DNA from 3 places in the Roseateles sp. P5_E1 genome. Region 3 is predicted to be linked to each of the others. Evidence: riboswitches for the same ligand, from Rfam matches in the RefSeq annotation. Region 3 holds a riboswitch; each other region holds the start of a gene.

What was found. Region 3 has a riboswitch for cyclic di-GMP ahead of ACXJKJ_RS02630 (hypothetical protein). Riboswitches for the same ligand answer to the same signal wherever they lie in the genome.
Region 1: linked by a shared signal. The riboswitch ahead of ACXJKJ_RS07685 (S8 family serine peptidase) and the one ahead of ACXJKJ_RS02630 (hypothetical protein) in region 3 are both predicted to bind cyclic di-GMP.
Region 2: linked by a shared signal. The riboswitch ahead of ACXJKJ_RS09690 (S53 family peptidase) and the one ahead of ACXJKJ_RS02630 (hypothetical protein) in region 3 are both predicted to bind cyclic di-GMP.

Annotation. Positions count from the first base shown of each region.
Region 1 covers NZ_JBFUMN010000005.1:122,782-130,384, forward strand. The annotation lists gene ACXJKJ_RS07675 (ATP-binding protein) at 1-403, opposite strand, end outside; gene ACXJKJ_RS07680 (sensor histidine kinase) at 400-1,989, opposite strand; gene ACXJKJ_RS07685 (S8 family serine peptidase) at 2,049-4,208, opposite strand; cyclic di-GMP riboswitch class I at 4,321-4,411, opposite strand; partial or broken gene ACXJKJ_RS07690 (GMC oxidoreductase) at 4,664-4,852, shown strand; gene ACXJKJ_RS07695 (YCF48-related protein) at 4,890-7,316, opposite strand; gene ACXJKJ_RS07700 (B12-binding domain-containing radical SAM protein) at 7,494-7,603, shown strand, end outside.
Region 2 covers NZ_JBFUMN010000007.1:95,215-102,817, forward strand. The annotation lists gene ACXJKJ_RS09670 (molybdopterin-dependent oxidoreductase) at 1-2,147, shown strand, start outside; gene ACXJKJ_RS09675 (HD domain-containing phosphohydrolase) at 2,303-3,619, shown strand; gene ACXJKJ_RS09680 (response regulator) at 3,616-4,182, shown strand; gene ACXJKJ_RS09685 (ATP-binding protein) at 4,179-6,266, shown strand; cyclic di-GMP riboswitch class I at 6,430-6,516, shown strand; gene ACXJKJ_RS09690 (S53 family peptidase) at 6,566-7,603, shown strand, end outside.
Region 3 covers NZ_JBFUMN010000001.1:535,397-542,744, forward strand. The annotation lists gene ACXJKJ_RS02595 (FAD-dependent oxidoreductase) at 1-378, shown strand, start outside; gene ACXJKJ_RS02600 (MBL fold metallo-hydrolase) at 565-1,209, shown strand; gene ACXJKJ_RS02605 (helix-turn-helix transcriptional regulator) at 1,327-2,004, shown strand; gene ACXJKJ_RS02610 (Crp/Fnr family transcriptional regulator) at 2,178-2,810, shown strand; gene ACXJKJ_RS02615 (M48 family metallopeptidase) at 2,811-3,719, opposite strand; gene ACXJKJ_RS02620 (flavin reductase family protein) at 3,851-4,327, shown strand; gene ACXJKJ_RS02625 (SRPBCC family protein) at 4,418-4,861, shown strand; gene ACXJKJ_RS02630 (hypothetical protein) at 5,013-5,837, opposite strand; cyclic di-GMP riboswitch class I at 5,932-6,022, opposite strand; gene ACXJKJ_RS02635 (hypothetical protein) at 6,155-7,348, opposite strand, start outside.

The DNA of each region.
Region 1 (7,603 bases), on a different contig from region 3:
GCCGGCCGCGGGTGTCCAGGCGCTGCAGCACCTCCTCCCATGAGGCGTCGGAGTAGGCGGTGCAGAAGACCACCTGCAGCCTCGGGTCGGCCTGCCAAAGGCGCTCGACCGTCTCCACGCCATCCCACCCGGGCGGCATGCGCATGTCGACGAAGGCCACCGCATAGGGCCGGCCCTGCGCCAGCGCCTCGACCACGCGGGCCAGGCCTTCCTGGCCCTGGTAGGCCGAGTCGAGCTCGAAGGGCTGGGCAGCTGCGGTGATCTCGTCGCCGAACAATGCCGCCTTGGCGGCTTCCAGCGCCGACGCGGCGCCGAGCTCGGGCGCCAGGATCTTGCGGAAGTCCGCATGGATCGTCGGCATGTCGTCGACCAGCAGGACGCGACGGTTCTCGAAGGAGTTCATGCCTGGGTGTCCGTGGCAGCGGTCAGGGGTAGCTCAAGCGTGAAGGTGGCCCCGGTTCCGGGGCCGTCACTGTGGGCAGTCAGCGTACCGCCCATCTCCTGAGCTGCCAATACGCAACTGTGAAGGCCAAAACCGTGGCCGTCCTGCTTGGTCGTGAACCCGTGCGCGAAGATGCGCGTGAGATTCTCCGGCGCGATGCCGCAACCGTTGTCGGCAACAGCCACCTGGAGGCGATCGCCTTCAACCGCCCGTACCCGCACCACGATGCATTGCCCGACGTTGGGCGGCGCCTGCAGCACCGCATGGCGCGCGTTGCCAATCAGGTTCACCAGGATCAGCAGCGTGCGGTGCTTGTCCAGCATCAATGCCGGCACATCCTCGAACTCGCGCTCCACGCGCAGAGGGCCGATGCCACCGGTATCGATGCGCAGCGCATCTTCGATCAAGTCGGTGATGCGGGTCGATTCGACCATGCTGGACGCGCCGGCGTAGGACTGCTGCGTCGCCACGATTTCCTTGATATGGCGCACGCTGCGCGTCAGCGCCGCCAGCTCGTCAAGGATCTGCTGGCGCTCCTCGGCCACCGCCACCGAGAGTTGCTTCAGATAGCCTGGCAGCAGCCGCCCGCGCGCGTCGCGGGTGAGGTAGTCGCCCAGGTCCTGCGCATGCGCGTCCAGCAGCGCCACCGCGCGGGCCAGCCCAGCCGCCTCCGAACCGCGGACCTTGCCACTGATCAACTCGGCCGACACATTGACGCTGTTGAGCACATTGCCCACGTTGTGCAGCACGTTGGTGGCGATCTCGGCCATGCCCGACTGGCGCGCGTTCTCCAGCGCCTGCTTCTGCGCCAATTGCTGCTCGCGCGCCTTGCGCACCGCTTCGGCCGCTTCCTCGCGGCGAAAGAAGAAGTGGCCGGTCGTCAGCAGGATCACGATGATCGGCGTGGCCGCGACGACGACGACGATGCCCGACTGCCGGAAGCTGAGGAACAGCAATGTCGCCACCGAGGCGTTGCCCGCGTAGGCGATGCCAAGCCAGCCGAATGCGTCGACGAATGCCCGGACCGACAGCGGCTCGTTGCGCTTGAGCCGTGGCACTGCCGTGGCCATCACGGTGTTCAGCACGAAGTAGGCGAGCGCAAACAGGATCGCGCCCAGCAGGATCAGGCTGTCGCTCTCCAGTTGATGGTTGCGCAATTCGCCCAGTGCGACGTGCAGCACCGTGCCGGCGCTGAACATGGCAATGGCCGCCATCGCGGGGCTGGCGATGCGGCTGGTCCAGCGCTTGGAGGTGCGCCAGGCGCCGACCAGCGCTTCCGCTGCCGACGCCACGGCCGCGGCCTCCGGCCCGTTCAGCAGCAGCAGCAGGAAGATGAAGATCTCGCCAGCGGTGAACGAGTTCGTTGAACGCGGAATCCGCACCGGCACCAGCCCGGCCAGCATCGCCAGCAGCGTGCCGCCCACCACGCGCAACCAGGCATCCGGCGAAAGGCTCACGACGTGGCGCAACGAGTGCGCGAGCACCACCACACCGATGCAGACCACCGCCCACCAATACACCGCCGCCTTGCGGTTGTAGTCCGGCATCAGTGCCTGATGGACGCGCCGAGGCCAGCTCACTCCGGGCTCGGCGCCTGCAGCAACCATCATCGTTCGCCGGTGCGGGCAACTTCGCTGAGCACGACACCCTCGCTGAGCACCACGCCCTCGCTCAGCACGACACCCTCGCTGAGCACCACGCCTTCGCTCAGCACCACGCCTTCGCTGAGGACGACCCCTTCGCTGAGGACCACACCCTCACTGAGGACGACGCCTTCGCTGAGCACCACACCGCTGCCCGATGCCAGCCAGCCGGAAAGCGTCGCGGTGGGGACGAAGACGCCCGTGCGACCCAGCAGCGAACTGCGGCCGACCAGCGAATTCAGCGTGATGACGCCGTCGGTCAGGAAGCGCTGCCCCGTCGGCACGGGAGACGCCGTGATCGTCGACAGCGCCGCGCCGGGGCGGATCTGGACAGTAACGCGCGTCGCGCTGCCGCCCACCCAGAACAGGCCCGGGTCGTACACCGGCTGGTAGCGGGTGAAAAGCGCGCTGCCGCTGTAGAGGTGGCGCCCGCCGGCGAAGATGATGCGACTCCAGGGCACCGACTGACCGCCGATGATCGACACCGGCGCGGGCATCACCTGGCCCGGCGCCAGCAGCGGCGCACCCGCCGCGATGCGGCCGCTGGCGATGACCGTGGCGAGATCGCTGCGCAGCGCACCGGCCAGCCGCACCGCGCCGTCGACGTTCAACAGGCCCGCGCCCTGCTGCAGCAGGTTGGCGCCCGGCAGGGCCTGCGCGGTGTACTGCAGGATCGCCTTCACCAACGGGGGCGTCAGGCCGGGGTTGGCCTGCAACATCAGGGCCACGGTACCGGACACCACCGGCGCAGCGACCGAAGTGCCGCTCAGGTCCATCAGCCCGCGGCCCCGCGGCTGCGCCGTGCCGCCATAGGGCGCCGACAGCGAGGGGAAGTCCGTGGCGAGCGTGCTGCCGGCCGCCATCGGGCCGACGATGCGATTGCCCGGAGCCACCAGGTCCGGCTTGAGCAGGTTGTCGGCGACGCGGCGCCCGTCGGGCAGGAACAGGCCGCCGCGGGTGGGCCCGCGGGAACTGAAATGGTTGACTGCGTCGTCGCTGCGCGAGGCCGTCGCCTGCGTGTTGGCCGACCCCACGGTGATGACCGAGGGCTCGTTGCCCGGCGAGCTGATCGTGCCGTAGCGCTCCTGGCCGGAAGCGTCCGTGCCGTAGTTGCCGGCGGCAACGACCACCACGAGGCCGGCTGCGCTCGCGCCGCGCAGAGCGCCGCACAGCGGGTCGGTCCGATACGACTCGGTCGAATCGGCGGCAAGGCTCACGTTGAGCACGCGGATGTTTTGCTGCTTCGCATGCGCGATGACCCAGTCGATCCCGGCCAGCACATCGCTCAGCTCGCCTTCGCCGCGGCTGTCAAGCACCTTGACGTCGACCAGCGAGGCCTGGGTCGCAATGCCGCTTGACTCGGGCAGACGCGACGTCGAGCGGCCTGCGGCGACGCCCGCGACATGCGTGCCGTGGCCATATGCATCCGCCCCGCCCGCCGCTTGGGGGCGTTCATCGAGCGCCGCGTCGGATCGGTCGACGCCGGGCTGCCAGGCGCGGCCCGCGCCGCCTTGCGTCACCTTCTCAAAGTCGACGGCGCGTGCGACCCGCGAGCGCTGGCCATCGGTGAACGCGGTGTGGTTCCCAGCGATGCCCGAATCCAGCACGGCGATGGCGACGCCCGAGCCGTCCAGGCCCCGCGCCGCGCCGATCGTGGCGGCACGCACGTCGGCTGCGCCGGTGGAGGCCTCGGTCAGGCTGAACGTGCGGGCCGCGCGCCGGTTCGGCGAGATGCTCTGCACGTCCGGCCGCGCAGCGAGCGCGTCAACCTTGTCAACGGGCAAGGTCACGAAAAGCGCCGGCACCGACTGGTAGCGCCAGTAGACGGTGCCACCCGCCGCCACGACCGCGCGGCGGAGCTCGACCAGCTCGGCGTCCCGCCCGTCGCTGACGACCAGGGTGTGCACGTAGCGGCGACCAGCCAGTTCCTGTTGCCAGCGCTGGCGAGGCGCAGCGGCCGAATCGACGGCCTGACGCAAATCGGCGGCAATCTTGTCGCGCGGCGCTGCTTGCGCCAGTGCAGGCCACAGCAATGCAGCCAGCGTCAGCAGCAGCGCAAGCGCCGCGTGCAGGCGCCACTCGATCAGAACTACGAATCGAAGAGGGAGCGTGGTGGACTTCATGGACAGCTTTCGTTGTTGCGCTGATTCCTACGCACACGCCCGGTCGGGCGTCGCGCCGCATCCCGGCGACGGAAGAGCTGCCATGTCGACGGCGACCTGCCGGCGGCTTGTCCTTGGCAACCCCGCTGTCGTAACCCGCCAGGCGGGCCTTAGACCGGAAGCTTTGCGACCCCGGCTTTCGCTCGGGTGTGCCTTTGTCATCAGTGAAAAAAATGTATCTGAAATCGCGGCGTAACGCTGTGAACAAGTGGCGCTTCCAGTACCGTCTGGCCACCGTTACACATCGACGATCCGGCCATGAATGCAGCACCGTCCAAATAGGAAGGCATGCGCCGATCGACGCAAGCCATGTCAGGGTGCCCAGGCCTCAGTCTTGCGCTGCAGCAGCTGACGCTGGCGGCGGCCGTAGTACCAGACCGACGAGGAACTGGCGCGCGATATCAACAACCATCTAGCCCGTGGGCACCTGCCGCATGGGCCGCATGGACGACCCCGGTGCGGTGGTCGACTCACGGCTGCGCGTGCGCGGCGTGAGCGGGCTGCGCATCGCGGATGCGAGCGTGATGCCGACGATCACGAGCGGGAATACGAATTCGCCGACATTGATGATTGCGGAGAAGTTGGCTGGGTGGTTGGTGGGGTGAGCCGCGCTTCGCCGGCCCGCCGCCGCGCGCCGGCCAGCTAACGACCACCGTTGCCGGTAGCCAGCACTGTCCCCGCCTCACCTTCGATCCAGGCCGTCTTGCTGTCCACCACCTGGATGCGCCACAGGTCGCGGTCTGCCTGCGTGGGCTGTCTGACCCACGTCTTGCCGCCATCCGTGGTGGCAACAACCATGCCCCCACGGCCGACAGCCCATCCGTTGTTGGCATCGGCGAACGCAATGTCAGCGAACTGCCCGCTGACGCCCATCACCTCGGTCCAGGTGGCGCCAGCGTCGTCCGAACGGTACAAGCCGAAGGTTTGCGCGGACCACCAGGTCTTGGCATCGCTCGCGATGACTTTGCTGCGCGTGTTGAACGGCGATTCAACGTTGGGCGCGAGAACCGTCCAGGTCTGGCCATCGTCCACCGTACTTGCCAGCAACGTGCGAAGTCCATAGATGACGATCTGTCGCCCGTCTCCGAAGAACAGCCCACCTACGCTCACCGTCTGCGGCGGTGACAGGGTCATCCACGTCTGGCCGCCATCGCGGGTAAACACCAGCCCGCGCCGATCGGTCGGCTCGCCCCAGCCACGGTTGGCGTCGACGAAGTCGAATCGCACCAGGCCCCCATGAACTAGCTGGCCATCACGCCATGTGGCGCCGCCATCCGACGTCTTGTACAGGCGGCCGTCGCTCTGCAGCATCCAGCCGATCTTGTCGTCGACGAAGCGCAGCGCCGTGTTGGTGGCCGTGGAGGGCAGGCCCGTGCTCGGCTTGGTCGTCCAGGTTCGCCCGCCGTCGCTCGTCTGGCGCAGTTGGCCCGTCGCATCCAGACCAAGGCCGCGCTTGGCGTCGAGGAAGGCGAGTTTCATGGAGTACTCGCCAAACCAGGGCGACGAGGGAAGGTCGTTGCGCAGCAGAGCGGCGTCGACCGCGATCGTCCAGTTGCGTCCTCCGTCGGTCGACAGGAAGGCGCGCCCGGTGCTGTCCTGCATGCTGAAGACGTTGCCATCGACCTGACGAAGGCGCTTGAAGGCCGCATAGGTGGGTTTGCTGAGGCCCTCCACCGATGCGGAGGACCACGTTTGCCCTCCGTCACCGCTCCAGGCCAGACCGCGTTCTGCGTACTCGCCTCCCAATTCGGATGGCCGCCAGATAAAGGGGCCCTGTGACGGCACCAGCACCGTCGTGCCGACGGCCAGGGCTCCCTCGCCGGTGGCGCCCAGCGCAGGCAGCCGCACGGTGCTCCAGTGCGTTCCGCCGTCGTTGCTGGAGATCAGCGTCCGATTGTCGAGGCTGGCCAGCAGCACCTGGTCCGCTGCGCTCGCCCGGATGATGCTCAGCCTGTTGCCCACCGGCATCGCGGCGCCATCAAGGGTGCTCGGGTCGACGCGGCGCCAGCTGTCACCGCCGTCAAAGCTCAGGAGGAGCGTATAGGTTGTTACCCAGCTCACCGTGGCCGGGTCGAACGTCGACAACACCCATCCGGCAGCCACGGTCTGGTCGTCGACCAGGTTGAAGAACGCGCTACCGCCATTGCCATGAGCCAACAGGTCGAGCACGACCGTGCTGGTCCGTCCGAAGTCCGTGGAGCGTCTCAACTCGGCACCGGAGAAACCCCAGAACGTCCCGCGCGATGAAATGTCGCTGAGAAAAAAATCGTGCCGCGCCCAGGTTGCGCCCCCATCGGTCGTGTGCAGGCCCGTGGTGCCGACGATAGCGATCTGATCGTCGACCGCCACCAGCCGACTGCCAAAGCCGGCTCGCAGCGCAAGGGGCACGGGGGCCGTGCGGCTCCATGTCTCCCCACCATCGGTCGTGCGGAGCAACGTGGGCTCGTCACCCATGACCCAGCCGTGCTTCGCCGAAGCGAAACTGACGGCCCTCAGCGCTTTCGTGGAACCGCTGGCCTCAGTCGACCAGGTGACGCCGCCATCCGTGCTCCGGGACAGCTCGCCATGCTCTCCCGTTACGAACAGCGAGGTCTTGGATGCAAAGAAGCTGTCGGTGTGCACATTGCCATGCGGTAACGGCTGCTGCCAGCACCAGCCGCCATCGCCTGTCTTGGAGCATTGCAGGCCCCTGACGTTGTTCAGGTTGGTGATGCTGACGCGGACGACCTCCGTCTTTGATGCGCCTGCAGCGTTGCTCACTGTGAGCTTGACGTCGTAATCGCCACCCTTGGCGTACTGATGCTTCGGACTGGTCTCGGTGCTGGTCTTGCCGTCACCGAAATCCCAACCAAAGCTGAGGCCCGCCGTCGAGGGCGCGCTGCTGCCAAACTGGAGCTCACTGGTCGACTCGGCCGTCGCCGGTGCCGTGACGCTGAGGGTATCTGGCAAAGGGGTCGGCGGTGTGGGAGGCTCGCCGCCGCTCCCACCACCGCCGCCACATGCGCTCAGCAGCGCCGCTGCAACCAGCGCACCCCACCAGCTCGGCAATTTCCTGTTCAGTGTTTTCATTCGCACTCTTCGGCTGATATTTGCTAATCAGTCTATCCGTGCAATAGGGCACGAAACGATGTGTCTATTTCCCGTCAGTTAGCAAAAGGCCAAGCAAAGCATCACGCTGCAGACACGGCCGGCTAGGTGCGGCCGGCATGCAATCTCCGTGAGGCCGACGGCCGCGACAATCACGGCATGCCGTCTGATCGTTCCCGCGTCCTCTCCGTCATCCCGCCGATGACGCAGCTGAACACGCCCTACCCGTCCACCGCCTACCTGACGGGCTTCCTGCGCTCACGCGGCAT
Region 2 (7,603 bases), on a different contig from region 3:
TGAAAACCGAAGGTGCCAAGGTCATCAGCATCCGCGGCGCCGACAACGACGTCTTCAGCCACGGCTACCTCTGCCCCAAGGGCGTCAGCCTGAAGGACCTGCACGAAGACCCCGACCGCCTGCGCACGCCGCTGATCAAGCGAGATGGCAAGTTCGTGCCGGCGAGCTGGGACGAGGCCTTTGCCGAGATCGAAAAACGCCTGCTGCCGATCTGGCGTGAGCACGGCCCGGATTCGGTGGCCTTGACCATCGGCAACCCGGCCGCGCACAAGGTCAGCCTGCTGGCCTACACGCCGCGCCTGGTGCGCGCCCTGGGCACGCGCAATGCCTTCAGCGCCTCGACGCTGGACCAGATGCCCAAGCAGCTCAGCGCCGGCCTGATGTTCGGCCACTGGCTGTCCATTCCTCTGCCCGACATCGAGCGCTGCGACTACCTGCTCATCCTCGGCGGCAACCCGATGATCAGCAACGGCAGCCTGTGGACGGTGCCCGACTACCGCGGCAAGGCCAAGGCCATGCGCGCGCGCGGCGGCCGCATCGTCGTCGTCGACCCGCGCCGCAGCGAGACGGCCGCGGCGGCCGACGAGCATCTGGCCATCCGGCCCGGCGGCGATGCGCTGCTGCTGGCCGGCATCGCCCACACGCTGTTCGACGAGGGCCTGTTGAAGCTCGGTCGGCTGGCCGATCACATCAACGGTCTGGACGAAGTACGCGCCGCCGTGCAGCCTTTCGCGCCCGAGGTGACGGCCGCCGGCTGCGGCATCCCGGCCGAGGTCCAGCGCCGCATCGCCCGCGAGATCGCCAGCGCGCCGCGCGCCGCCGTCTATGGCCGCATCGGCACCTGCACGACGCGCTTCGGCACGGTCAACTCCTGGCTGGTCGACCTCATCAACGCGCTGACCGGCAACCTCGACCGCGAGGGCGGTGCGATGTTCGCCAAGGCCGCCGCCTTCGCGTCCAATACCCAAGGCAAGCCGGGCAGTGGCAAAGGCATCACGACGGGCCGGCGCAAGAGCCGCGTATCTGGTGCGCCGGAAGTGTTCGGCGAACTGCCCATCACCGTGATGGCCGAGGAAATGGAGATCGCCGGCGAGGGCCAGATCAAGGCGCTGATCAGCATCGCGAGCAATCCGGTGCTGTCGGCCCCCGGCGGCCCGCGCATCGCCAAAGCGCTGGAGAAGCTGGACTTCATGCTCAGCCTGGACATCTACGTCAACGAGACCAGCCGCCATGCCGACGTCATCCTGCCCGGCCTGTCGCCGCTGGAGGACCTGCACTTCGACGTCGCCTTCCCACAGCTCAGCCATCGCAACCATGCGCGCTTCTCCGGCCCGGTGTTCGACGCGCCGGCCGGCACGCCGCAGGAGTGGCAGACCATCCTGCGCCTGTGTGCCCTGCTCGAAGGCCGCGGCCTGGATGTCGACGTGGCCCAGCTCGACGACGACGCCATCGAGGCCGACGTGAAGCGCTTTGCCGGTGACAACACACCGGCCATCCTCGCCGCGCTGCGACCCTGGCGCGGCCCCGAGCGCTTGATCGACCTGCAGCTGCGCGTCGGCCCCTATGGCGACCAGTTCGGCCGCAAGCCCGACGGCATCAACCTCGCCAAGGTCAAAGCGGCGAGCACCGTCGAAGGCGGTGGCATCGACCTCGGTGCGCTCACCGCCCGCATTCCCGAGGTCCTGCGCACGCCCAGCGGCAGGGTCGAGCTCGCGCCGCCCTCGGTGCTGGCCGACCTGGCAGAAGTGAAGACCGAGGCCGCGCCCGAGTTCAGCCTCATCGGCCGGCGCGACACGCGCTCGGGCAACAGCTGGATGCACAACCTGCCCGTGCTGGCCAAGGGGCCGGACCGCTGCACGCTGCTGGTCAACCCGGGTGACGCGGATCGCCTGGGCCTGGCCGAGTTTGCCCGGATCAAAAGCGCGGTCGGTGAGCTGATCGCGCGCGTCGAGCGCAGCGCCGACATGAGCCCCGGCGTGGTCAGCCTGCCGCATGGCTGGGGGCATGACCTGGACGGCGTGCAGCTCGGCGTGGCGCGCGAGCGGCCGGGCGTCAACATGAACGAGCTGCTGGACGACGCGGCACGGGACCCTTTGAGCGGCAATGCGGTGCTGAGCGGCATCGCCGTGGAGATTGCACCCGCCTGACCTGCCGAGACCGCGACGACCCGCCACATTTTGCGAACAACTTGTCAAGCATCGCCGGGCCGACCTGCCTAAACTCCCAGTAAAGCGGCGGTCGTCCCTGGCGCGCTCGCCACGGACGGCGATGGCGCGACGCATCCGCCAGCGGGAGCGATTTGATGGATGCAAAAGTTGCCGACCCTCCGGTCGTGCTGTTCGTCGATGACGAGGTGTCGATCCTCAGTGCGCTGCGACGGCTGTTCCGGCCCCAGGGTTACCGGGTGTTGCTGGCCGAAAGCGCCAAGGCCGGACTGGCCATGCTCGAGACCGAGCCGGTCGATCTCGTCGTGTCCGACATGCGCATGCCGGAGATGGACGGCGCGGCGCTGCTCGAACAGGTCCACCAGCGCTGGCCGACCGTCGGGCGCATCCTGTTGACGGGTTATGCCGATATCGGCTCGACCGTCGCAGCCATCAACCGCGGGCAGATCCACCGCTATATCGCCAAGCCCTGGGACGACCGCGAGCTGGTGATGTGCGTGCAGGACGGCCTGGAGCGCCGCCGGCTGGAGAAGGAAAACCGCGCGCTGCAGCTGCTGACTCAAAGGCAGAACGACGAACTGCAGGCCTTGAACACCGACCTGGCGGCGCGGGTCAAGGCGCGGACCAGCGAGCTGGAACAGGTCAACGCCATGCTGGAGACCTCGTTCGCGCAGTTGCAGGAGAACTTCCTGCTGTCGATCAACGTGTTCTCAGGTCTGATCGAGCTGCGTGGTGGTGGCATGGCGGGCTATTCACGCGAGGTGGCCGACCTGGCTCGCCGCACGGCGCGGCGGCTCAACCTGGGTGCAGCGGCAGAGGAAGACATCTACATCACCGGCCTGCTGCATGAGGTCGGCAAGATCGGCCTTCCGGACACGATGCTGCGCAAGCCGCTCTCGGCCATGTCCAGCGATGAGCTGGCCTTGTACCGCCGCTACCCGCTCAATGGCGAGGCGGCGCTGCTGCCGCTCGGGCGGCTGCAACGCGTGGCGCGCCTGGTGCGGTCGCACCACGAACGCATCGACGGCAAGGGCTACCCCGATGCGCTGAGCGGCGACGAGGTGCCGCTCGGCGCGCAGGTGGTGAGCGTGGCTTGCGACTACTACGCCGCACAGTCCGGCCGGCTGTCGCTGAAGCGCCATTCGGCGGCCGAGGCGCATTCGCTGATCCTCGGCGGTGCCGGCACGCGTTACGAGAAGGCTGTTGTCGAGGCCTTCGAGCTGGCGCTCAAGGACGAGCCCTCCGAGAAGCCGCGTGACCGGGAGCTGCAGCCTCACGAAGTGATGCCGGGCATGGTGCTGTCCCGCGACCTGCTGTCGCCGCAGGGCACGCTGCTGCTGGCGGCGGGTTTCGTCTTCGACAACCGGGTCGTCAGGCAGCTGCGCGAATTCGCCGGCCGTGAAGGCGCAAAGCTGCATGTCTTCGTGAAGCTGCCTGAAGGAGGTGCGACGTGAGCGAACGCATCCTGCTCGTCGACGACGAGCCTCACATCCTCAGCGCGCTGCAGCGCCTGCTGCGCAACGGGCTGAAGGACACCGGCGGCGCGCGCTATGACGTCGAAAGCTTCACCGACGGCGCCGTGGCTCTGGCACGGGCGCGCGAGTGCGCTTTCGCGCTGGCCATCTCCGATCAGCGCATGCCGGGCATGACCGGCGTGGAATTCCTGCGCGAACTGCGTCAGGTGCAGCCCGACTGCGGGCGCATCATCCTGTCCGGCTATGCCGACCTGAACGCGCTGGTGGCGGCCATCAACGAGGCCGAGATCGCCCGTTTCATCTCCAAGCCCTGGGCCGACTTCGACCTGCTCAGCGCCGTGCGCCAGGTGTTGCGCATCCGCGAGCTGACGATGGAGAACCAGCGCCTGGCTGACCAGGTGCGCCAGCAGATGGGCGTGCTCACCGCCCAAGAGGCGGAGCTGCGCCGCCTGGAGCGGCTCGAACCGGGCATCACCCATGTGAAATGGGGCAGCGACGGCTCGTTCATCCTGGAGGACCCGGATGAAGAGGTGAAGTGGTGACCGCACTGACGGTCGACTTCAGCCTCGCGCTGCAGGCCGTCAGTGCGTCGGTCCTGGTGCATGGATCGGACCGCATCCTGTTCGCCAACGCGGCGATGGAACGCCTGCTGGGCTATGGGCTGGAGGCGCTGCAGCAGATGCCGCCGCACGGCTGGGCAGCGCCCGAGTTCGCCGATGAGTTGCAGCGCTATGGCCAGCGGGCGCTGGCCGAGGAAGGCGAGCTGCCCGCGATCGAGATCGAGGCGCTGACGGGCAGCGGCTCGCTGCGCGTGCTGGAAGTCAAGGCGCATCGCGTGATGCTCGACGGCCAACCCTGTGCGGTGCTGACCGGGCAGGACCTCAGCGACATCCGCCACGTGCAGACCAGCCTGTTGGACATCGGCCGCGTGCTCTACCAGATCCTTGAGAACAACCCGGTGGCCACGCTCGTGATCGACAAGTCTCACCGCGTCACGCACTGGAACGCCTCCTGCGCTCAGCTCACCGGCCGCGACGCCTCCGAGATGCTGGGCCGCGACGACACCTGGCGCGCCTTCTACCCCGAAGCCAGGCCGCTGCTGGTCGACCTGATCCTGGACGGCAATGTCGAGCAGGAGCGCCAGCGCCTGTACGGCCGGCACTGCCAACCGTCGCCGCACATCGCCAACGCCTACGAGGTCGAGGGCTATTTCCCCAATTTCGGCCGGGAGGGGCGCTGGCTCTACTTCACGGCCGCCCCGCTGGTCGATGCCCACGGCGAAGTCGTCGGCGCCATCGAGACACTCCAGGACATCACGCGACGGCGCCAGGCCGAGGACGAACTCCGCCGCCATCGCAACGAACTCGAGAACATGATCGCGGACCGCACGGCCGAGTTGCTGAGCACCCATCATGAACTCGAAGCCTTTCTCGAGAACGCGTCGGTAGGCATCATCGCGACGTCCAACCAGTTGATCCAGCGCGGCAACAAGAAGTTCATCGAGATGTTCGAACTCGGTGACGTCCCGCCCCATGGACTGCCGACGCGCCGCCTGTTCAAGAGCGACGAAGACTTCGAAGCGCTGAGCCAGATCGCCATCCCGGTGCTGTCGCGGGGCGGCTCGCTGCTGCACGAGATGGAGGTCTGCACGCTGGCCGGCAACACGCTGTGGGTGCAGATCATTGCCTACGTGTCCAACCCCGAGGAGCCGACGGCGGGCACCTGGTGGCTGCTGCAGGACCGCACGGAGGTGCGCCGCGTGCAGCGTGAGCTGGAGCTCAACTACGAGCGCATCAAGCAGACCAACAACCGGCTCGAGGAAGCGCAGAACCAGCTGCTGCAGGCCGAGAAGATGGCCTCCATCGGGCAGCTCGCCGCTGGCGTGGCCCACGAGATCAACAACCCGATCGGCTTTGTCAGCTCCAACCTCGGCTCGCTGCGCGGCTATGTCCAACCCGTCTTCGCGTTGCTCGCGCTGCTGAGGAAGACGCCGGCCGACGCGCTGCCGGGCAATGTGCGAGAAGAGCTGGACAGGGTGGATGCCGCCGTCGACCTGAGCTTCGTGCAGGAGGACCTGCCCCAGTTGCTCGACGAGAGCGAGGAGGGGCTGTCGCGGGTCAAGAAGATCGTGCAGGACCTCAAGGACTTCTCGCGCGTCGACCATGCCGATTGGCAGGACGCCGACCTCAACGCCGGGCTGGACTCGACGCTCAACGTCGTCATGAACGAGGTCAAGTACAAGGCCGAGGTTCGCAAGGACTATGCCGTGCTGCCTCCGGTGCACTGCATCGCCGCGCAGCTCAATCAGGTCTTCATGAATCTGATCGTCAATGCGGCCCATGCCATCAAGGAGCGCGGCACGATCACGCTGACCACGCGCGCCGAGGATGGCTGGGTTCGCATCGAGATCGCAGACACGGGCAGCGGCATGAGCGAGGAGGTCAAGCGGCGCATCTTCGAGCCCTTCTTCACGACCAAACCCGTCGGCCAAGGGACGGGCCTGGGCCTGTCCCTGTCTTTTTCCATCGTGCAAAAGCACGGCGGCCGCATCGAAGTGGATTCCCAACCCGGCGTCGGCACGCGCTTCACGGTCTGGATCCCGCTGCACCCGCCGCAGCCCTCCTGAGCTTTTGTGTCCTGCGTGACACAAAGCAACCACAGCGCAGTAACTCACGAAACGCAGACTAGCGGCATCGAAAGCTCGCGCTGCCCGCCGAGTCAGAAGTCACGCAGCGCCTTTGTCGGGCCCCGTATCTCGGCACCCCGGCGCCTAGACTGAACCTGTTTCACAACCCAGAGGGCAAACCCGTCGAAAGGCGGGGACGCAAAGCCACCGGCCTACAGCGCGCAAGCGCCACGGCAGCGGGGCCGCCAAGACCGGCAGGTCTTGATCGGCGTGGCCCTCCTTCGTACGAGAACCCGGCCATGCGCAGTACCCGCCCTGTCTCCTGGACTTCCTGGACCCTCAGCCTGCTGACCGCCGCGGCCCTCACCGCTTGTGGCGGTGGCAGCAGCGACAGCCCGACCGTCCAGGTCAGCGAGGCGGCCTCGGTCATCAACCTGACCGTTGATCTTGCCGATGGCGCCGCCGCCAGTGTCGAGGCTCAGCCCAGCTTCCACACCGCCGCCGTCGATCTCGAAGAACCCGACAACGGTGCCGCACCCCACCGCAGCAACGCCCTGGCCGGTGTCGCCACCCAAGGCCTGACACGCGACCGCCTGGACGACGCCATGCGGCCTCGCGCCTTCGCGGCGGGTGCAGGCGAAGCCGCCCCGATGGCGACGTCCACTGCGGTGACGACCTATACGCCGGCACAGATCCGCGCCGCCTACGCGCAGCCGGCCCTGCCCGCCAGCACCGCCGGCCTGACCGCCGCCCAGGCCGCCCAGCTCGGCGCCGGCCAGACCATCTACATCGTCAACGCCAAGCACGACCCCAACATCGCCGCCGAACTGGCCGCCTTCAACACCAAGTTCGCGCTGCCGACCTGCAGCTCGCGCATCCTGGCTGCCAACGCCAGCCTGCCGCTGGCCAAAGCCTCCGCGTCCAGCTGCGAGCTGGTCATTGCCTACAGCACGACCGCCGGCGCCCTGACCGCCACGGCGCCCGCCTATGACAGCGGCTGGGCCACCGAGATTGCGCTGGACGTGCAATGGGCCCACGCGACGGCACCGCTGGCGCGCCTCGTCCTCATCGAAGCGCCGGATGCCGGCGTCGGCAGCCTGTCCAAGGCCGTGGCCCTGGCCAACAAGATGGGCGCCGGCGTCGTGTCCATGAGCTTCGGCGCCGCCGAGGGCAGCTGGACGTCGAGCTATGACAGCGCCTTCGCCACCGCCGGCATGAGTTACCTGGCCGCCACCGGTGACAACGGCGCGGCCGTGTCCTGGCCTTCGGTGTCGACCCGCGTCGTGGCCGTCGGCGGCACCACGCTGAGCTACAGCAGCGGTGCGCGCAGCGAAACC
Region 3 (7,348 bases):
CCCGCGGCACTGGCCAGCGCCGCCAACACGGCCACCAACCCGGCGGTGTGCGAGTCGTTCGCGCTGGTCATCATGGCCGACGGCGAGGCGCCCGCCTACCCGGGCCTGGCCCGCACCCCGCCCGACCTGACCAACGCGCACCGCAACGCGCGCGCCATTGATGCCGCCGCCGCCGCGTTGCGCCGCGTCGCGCCGAGGTCGGGCTCCTATGTGTCGGAGAGCAACTTCTTCAACGCCGACTGGCAGCGCGAGTTCTGGGGCGCCAACGCCGCGCGGCTGCGGGCCGTGAAGGCGCGGTACGACCCCGATGGTCTCTTCTTCGTGCACCACGGCGTGGGCTCGCAGGCGTGGAGCGCGGACGGGTTTGTGCGGGTTTGAGAATTGAGTTCTGCGCATGGCCTGCTCACCCGCGCTAGCCCCTCGGCAGCTTGCTTCATTTCCGATTCATACGTTGCTTGCGGCCCAAGGGCTTCGCAACTTTGACATTGGCATTCGGTGAAGCTCGGTGGGCCGATTCGATACATTGACCTTCAGTTCGAAACTTTGTTATCAGCTCCCTCCCGAATGGCCCTGCAATACCTGACCGTCCCCGTCACATCCTTTCAGCAGAACTGCTCCCTTGTCTGGTGCGACGTCACGAAAGACGCCGCCGTCATCGACCCCGGTGGCGAGCTGCCCCGGCTGCTAGCGGCGGTGCAGGAGCGCGGCCTGAACCTGAAGGCCATCTGGCTGACCCACGCCCACATCGACCACGCTGGCGGCACTGGCCAGTTGGCCCGCGAACAGGGCCTGCCCATCATCGGCCCCCACCCCGGCGACCAGTTCTGGATCGACGGCCTGGCGCAGCAAAGCAAGATGTTTGGCTTCCCGCCGGCAGAAGGTTTCAAGCCCGACCGCTGGCTGGACGATGGCGACACGGTTCAGATCGGCCAGGAGACCCTGACCGTGCGCCACTGCCCCGGACACACGCCGGGTCATGTCGTCTTCCACTCAGCCGCGGCGCGGCGCGCCTTCGTGGGTGATGTGCTGTTCGCTGGCGGCATCGGCCGGACCGATTTCCCTGGCGGCAATCACCTGCAACTGATCGACGCCATCCGCCAGCGCCTATGGCCGATGGGTGATGAAACCGTGTTCATCCCGGGCCATGGGCCGGAAAGCAGCATCGGAAGAGAGCGCCGCAGCAATCCCTATGTTGCCGATGTCGTTTGAACGGCGGTTGGAGGTAATTCGTTCACAAACACATCCAGCAACATTTACGCCCGAAGCGAAACGTGCTCTCCTACTCTTTGATGAGGGCTCGCATGGGGTGGGCCGAGGAGTGCTTCGATGTGGATGTCCGAGTTTGTGCAGCCGGGGCAGGTCCCGGGCTCCCGTCCTCGCGAGCGCCGTCAGGCGGCCTCGCTTTCCAACCAATGGATGGGCCTTGTGCTGGAGGAGCTCGACCACGGCGTCGTGCTTCTCAACGGCGCGGGCCGTGTGCTTCACAGCAATCTCGCGGCGCGGGCGTCGCTGGATGACAACCACCCGCTGGAGCTCGTCGGCCAGCATCTGCGGGCCCGCCTGCTGACCGACGCGGTGCCTCTGGCCGACGCGCTGGAGGGCGCCGAGGCAAGTGGCCGGCGCTGCCTGCTGCGCCTGGGTGACGATCGCGCCGAATGTGGCCGCGCCAATGTCGTCGTCGTGCCGCTGAACCGCGATGTCAACCAGGCGGCGGTGCTGCTGATCCTGGAGCGCCGCCAGCTCTGCGGCGACCTGGCCGCGCAGTGGTTCGCGCTGCGCTACCAGCTGACGCCGGCCGAGACCGAGGTGCTGAAGGCGCTGTCCAACGGCGTCAAGCCGACCGAGGTCGCGCAGCGCCAGGGCGTGGCCATCTCGACGGTGCGCAGCCAGATCCAGAGCATCCGCGCCAAGAGCGGCGCCGACAGCATCGGCGAGCTGATGCGGCAGTTGGCCTTGCTGCCGCCGCTTGTTTCGTCGCTGCGGCCGGCCAAGCTGGTCAATTGAATCCCCTCGTCCAACGGGTACGTTGACCGGTCCCCCGAGGGGACGGCGATGCTTGCCGGATCGACCGGCAAGCACATCGCCCAAGGCGGGCCGGCTAGGGACGGCCCGGCGCTCGGCCCGCAAGCACTAACATTCGACCGCGCTCCGGAGCCAAATGCTCAGAGCGCCGCCGGATGCCTGACGACACGCTCGACAACGAACTCCTGGCCCTGCCGCCCTCGCTGCGGCAGCTGGCCGCGCGCGGCATTGCACGCAGCTATCGCAAGGGCATCGTGCTGATCGAGGAGAGCTCGCTCGGCGACAACCTCTATCTGATCCTCTCCGGCTCGCTGCGCGCCTTCAGCAGCGACGCCCGTGGCCGCGAGATCACCTACGGCGTCTATGGCCCCGGCGAATACGTCGGCGAGATGAGCCTGGACGGGGGGCCGCGCTCGGCCAGTGTCATCACCGAAGAAGGCAGCCGCCTGGTCATGGTCACGCGGGCCAGCCTGCTGACCCACATCAGCGAGCACCCCGAATTTGCCTTCGAGCTGCTGACCAAGGTCATCCGCCGCGCCCGCGCCGCAACGCTGTCGACCAAGCAGCTGGCGCTCAACGACGTCTATGGCCGTCTCAAGAACCTCGTCGACGAGACCACCGGCGATGGTCGCCACCTGGCGCTCACCCACCAGGGCATGGCCCAGCGCCTGGGCTGCTCGCGTGAGATGGTGTCCAAGCTCGTCAAGGACCTGGAGCTGGGCGGCTACCTGAGGCGCGTGGCGGCCGGCGAATACCAGCGACTCAAGAGCCTGCCAGCGCGCTGGTAGCTACCGCGACCTGACCTGCAGCGGCGGCGCAACCGGGAAGCGCTGGTCCGGCTTGGCTGCGCGCTTGTAGAGGCCCTCGACCTTGGGCAGGTTGGCCTGGATGTCGCGGATGCGCGTCGTGCTGGCCGGGTGGGTGGACAGCCATTGCGGCGGCGCGCCCTTGTTGGCCGTCATCATCTTTTCCCACAGGCGCACGGCGGCGGCGGGGTCATAGCCCGCACGGGCGGACAGCTCGATGCCGACGAGGTCGGCCTCGCTTTCGTCGTCGCGGCTGAAGCGCAGGTTGACCAGTTGGGCCCCCATGCCGGCCAGGCCGCGGCCCACGTTGCCCAACCCCAGCAAGGCCGAGCCGAGTTCGACGATGCCGTTCGTGAACGCCGACTTGCCGACGCGCTCGCGAGCATGCTCGCGCAGCGCATGCGCGACCTCATGGCCCATGATGGCGGCGACCTCGTCGTCTTCCAGCTTGAGCTTGTCGAGGATGCCGTAGAAGAACGCGATCTTGCCGCCCGGCATGCAGAAGGCGTTCAGCTGCGCGCTGGCCAGCAGGTTGACTTCCCACTTCCACTGCCGGGCGCGGTCGTTCCATTCGTAGCTGAAGGGAATGATGCGCTGGGCGATGTAGCGCAGCCTCTGGGCCTGGGGGTGGTCCATCGGCGCCAGGGCACGCTGCTGGCCGGCCTCGCGCATCATCAGCGCGTACTGCTGGCCACCGGCCTGTTCCAGCTGGTCGGCCGACACGAAGCCGGTGAACTTGCTCTTGGGCCCGACCTCCACGCCTTCGCGTGCCCAGGCTGGCATGAACGCTGCGGCACCGGTAGCGGCAAGCAGCCCGGTGAACAGGCGGCGGCCGCGCAGGGCCGGGGGCGCGCAGCGGCCGGCGGCGCAGTCGGCGCAGTCGCCGAACATGCGCGTCGGCGGGTCAGTGAACTGCAGGTCGTCGCGGACCTGGAAGTCGTCGGCATCCATGCCGACATTGTGCTTGGGCGGCGATGGCGGCTTTCGTAGGACAGCGGCGCGGGACTGGCGACAATCACCCCATGGACAGCCAGCAATTCCGCGCCGCACTGGGCATGTTTGCCACCGGCGTGACCATCGTCACCGTTCGCGCTGCGGACGGCGGCCTGGTCGGCCTCACCGCCAATTCCTTCAACTCCGTGTCCTTGGACCCGCCCCTGGTGCTGTGGAGCCTGGCGCGCCGCGCCGGCTCCATGCCGGTGTTCTCGCATGGCTCGCATTACGCCATCAACATCCTCGCGGCCGACCAGAAGGAGCTGGCCCAGCGCTTCGCGACGCGTGACATCGATCGCTTCGCCGGCGTGGCCTGGCACGAGGGCGCGGGCGGCGCGCCGGTGCTGGAGGGGGCTGCTGCCGTCTTCGAATGCGCCAACCGCAGCCGTTACGAGGAGGGCGACCACGTCATCTTCGTCGGCGAAGTCGAGCGTTGCTCGTCCCGGCTCGGCGCTCAGCCGCTGATCTTCCACGGCGGCCGTTATTTCACCGAGTTGCCGATCTAGGGTTTTTTCCGGGTTGGCGTTGTCGATCCGGTCGGGCTCTGATCGTCGTCATGACAGAGGGCCATCCTCTGTCCAACCACGGAATCGACCATGACCAACACCGTCACCCTGCACCGCGTGCTGCGCTGCCCGCCCGACCGCGTCTACCGCGCCTTCACGACACCGGCCGCCATGGCCAAGTGGCTGCCGCCCCATGGCTTTACCGGCACCGTTCACGAGATGGATGCCAAGGTGGGTGGCACGTACAAGATGTCGTTCACCAACTTTACGACCGGCGGCGGCCACAGCTTTGGCGGCCGCTACCTGGAACTGGTGCCAGGCCAGAAGCTGCGCTACACGGCGGCCTTTGACGACCCCAACTTGCCCGGCGAGATGACGACGACCGTCGAGCTGCGCGCCGTGTTCTGCGGCACCGAGGTGCACATCAAGCAGGAAGGCATCCCGGCCATGATCCCGGCCGAGGCCTGCTACCTGGGCTGGCAGGAGTCGCTGACCCTGCTGGCCCAGCTGGCCGAGCCGGAGATCAACCAGTAACGTGGTGCGCTCGGGCCGAGCGACGGGCCGCCCCTAGCCGGCCCGCCATGGCGATGTGCTTGCGGCTCAATGCCGCCAAGCATCGCCGCCCCCTCGGGGGGGCCGGTTAGGCCCGCTCGTGTTCAGCGGAGCGGGACTGGACGAGGGGTCTTTACTTGACGCCTGGTGTCGGCACGATGGCCGCCATCGCGGCCTTGAAGGCGGGGTCGGCCATCAGTGCGTTCCAGGCCGCCATCAGGCTGCCGTAGTCACCGGTCGAGATCTTCTTGGCGTTGATCGCCGTCGTGAGGGCGGCGTTCAGGCGCACGATCTCGGCGTACTTCGCATAGCCCTTGCCCTTGAGCTGGGTTGCCGCGTAGTTGCTGTAGCCCCAGGCGTTGTTGAGGTTGTTCCAGTCGCCCGAGCCGGGCTGGACATAGACGACCGGTGCGGGAGCGGGCGACGGGGCCGGTGCGGGCGGTGCGGCCACGGGTGCCGGAGCTGGTGCCGCGGCGGGCTTGCCGCAGGTGCCGCTCACGTTGATGCGCACCCAGCCCGTGCTCGGCACGCCGTCGACATTGACGACGACTTTCACGTTGTTCGCGCCGGCGAAGAGATAGGGCTGGGTCCAGATCGTCTTGACGACCTTGGGCGTCAGCGCGATTTGCGTGTTCTGCGCGATCAGTGTGTCGTTGCTGTAGATGCGGTTGGTGCTGGTGGCCACGGCCGAGGCGCTGACCTCGTCGTACTTGAAGTTGAAGGCGCAGCGGCCGAGGCTGGAGATGAAGGCATCCTTCTCGCTGACGGTGATCTGGGGCATGGCGCCCGTGGCCGTGCCGTTGGCGGCGACGAGCATGGGCGCGGCCTGGGCGAGGACGGTCTGGCCGTCGCTCTTGACGATGCGCACGAGGCCGGTGAGCTGGGCCGTCGGGTCGGCGGCGAAGCTGGCCTGGGCGAACAGGGCGAGGGCAGCGAAGGCAATGGCTTGGTACTTCATGGCGTGGTCTTTCGGGTTGATGCAAAGGGTGGGGCTACTGGGCAGTAGCCGGCACCTCCCCGTGTGCCACGCTGCGGACATGTCCTTGTCCGCCCAGGGCGGCCCCGCTGTCTTTTGCTCCTGTCAGAGCACGAAGACCGGTGGCTTTGCGTCCCCGCCTTTCGACGGGTTTGCCGACTGCATGGGACGCAGTGTGCGGATGTAAGCCGTGTTTTGTCCGTGCGTCAGTTCACGAACCGAGACCCCCGCCCGGCGAGCGGCGCGAGGCCCGCGACGAGCGGTTTTTGAAGCTTGCGGCGGGCTTGCGCCGAGCGTTTTCAGCTCAAGCGACCGGCCGGCAAGGCCGTTGGCGCAGCGCTCAGCGTGCGCCAGCGCCATGCGCCCAGCGCGGCGCTGAGCGCAACACTGGCGCCTGCCAGCAGAGGCAGCGGCGCGCCCAGATCCTTTTGCAGCAGGAACATGCCCCAGCCCATCAGCATGAAGGCCAGGATGGGCACGACGGTGGTCCAGGCCGTGGGCGACTTCATGCGCGAAGGCGCGCGCAGCAGCCAGCCGGTGCTCAGTGGCAGGGCGCCAAAGGCCAGGCACAGCAGTGCGGCATTGTTCGCGGCCCAGGCCAGCAGGCCCAGGCCGGCGGTCGTCAGCGCCCAGGCAACCAGGGCGTGGCGCAACTGCATCAGCGCAACCGCGCGGTTCAGCGCCTCTCCCTGCGGCAGGCCTGGCAGCAGCCGCATCAGGGCCTGTTCGCGGCGGCTGTGCCAGAGCATGTTGGGCAGGGTGAAGCAAGGGTTGAAGCCGATGCTCGCCAGGCCGATGGCCATGCCGTAGGCGCCTTTGGTCCAGTTGTCCTGCAGGCCCTGGCCGGCCAGCGCAAACGCGATGAAGAAGCTCAGCGCGGCGATGCCCACGGCCATCACGGCGCCCAGGCTCTGGTGCAGCCAGTGCTGCCGGCCATGCAGCACGATCTCGGCGCGGCGCATGGCGCTCTGGCCCGTCGGTTCGGCCTGCGCGACGACATGGCGCTGCCAGGCCGACACGGCGAGCGCAAAAGGCTGGCTCAGCCATTCGCCCACCCGGCCGAAGGCGGCGGCACCGGCGTATTTGCCCTGCATGCTGTCCTCGGCGGCGCGGCGCATGCGGCCCAGGCGGGCATAGGCCTCGGCGTGGGCCGCGTCGCCCCTGCCGAACAGCCGCGTGAGCGACCAGCCCAGGGCCAGCAGGCTCAGCGCGAGCACGGACAGCGGCTGGGCCAGCCACAGCTCGCGCAGCGCGGTGCCCAGAGGCGCCAGCCGCCGGTCCAGTCCGGTGCCGAAGAACAGCACCGGCCCGATGGAGATCACCAGCCAGAGCTGCCATTCGCGCGTCGCCCAGCCCATGAAGGCCAGCACGGCCGCGGCGCCCAGCAGCAGCAGGGCGAAGGAGGGCATCTGCGGCAGGCAAAGCCACAGCAGGGCTGCGCTGCCCAGCGACAAGCCGGCCCAGGCTGCGAGCGCGGACTCCAGCGTCTGGCG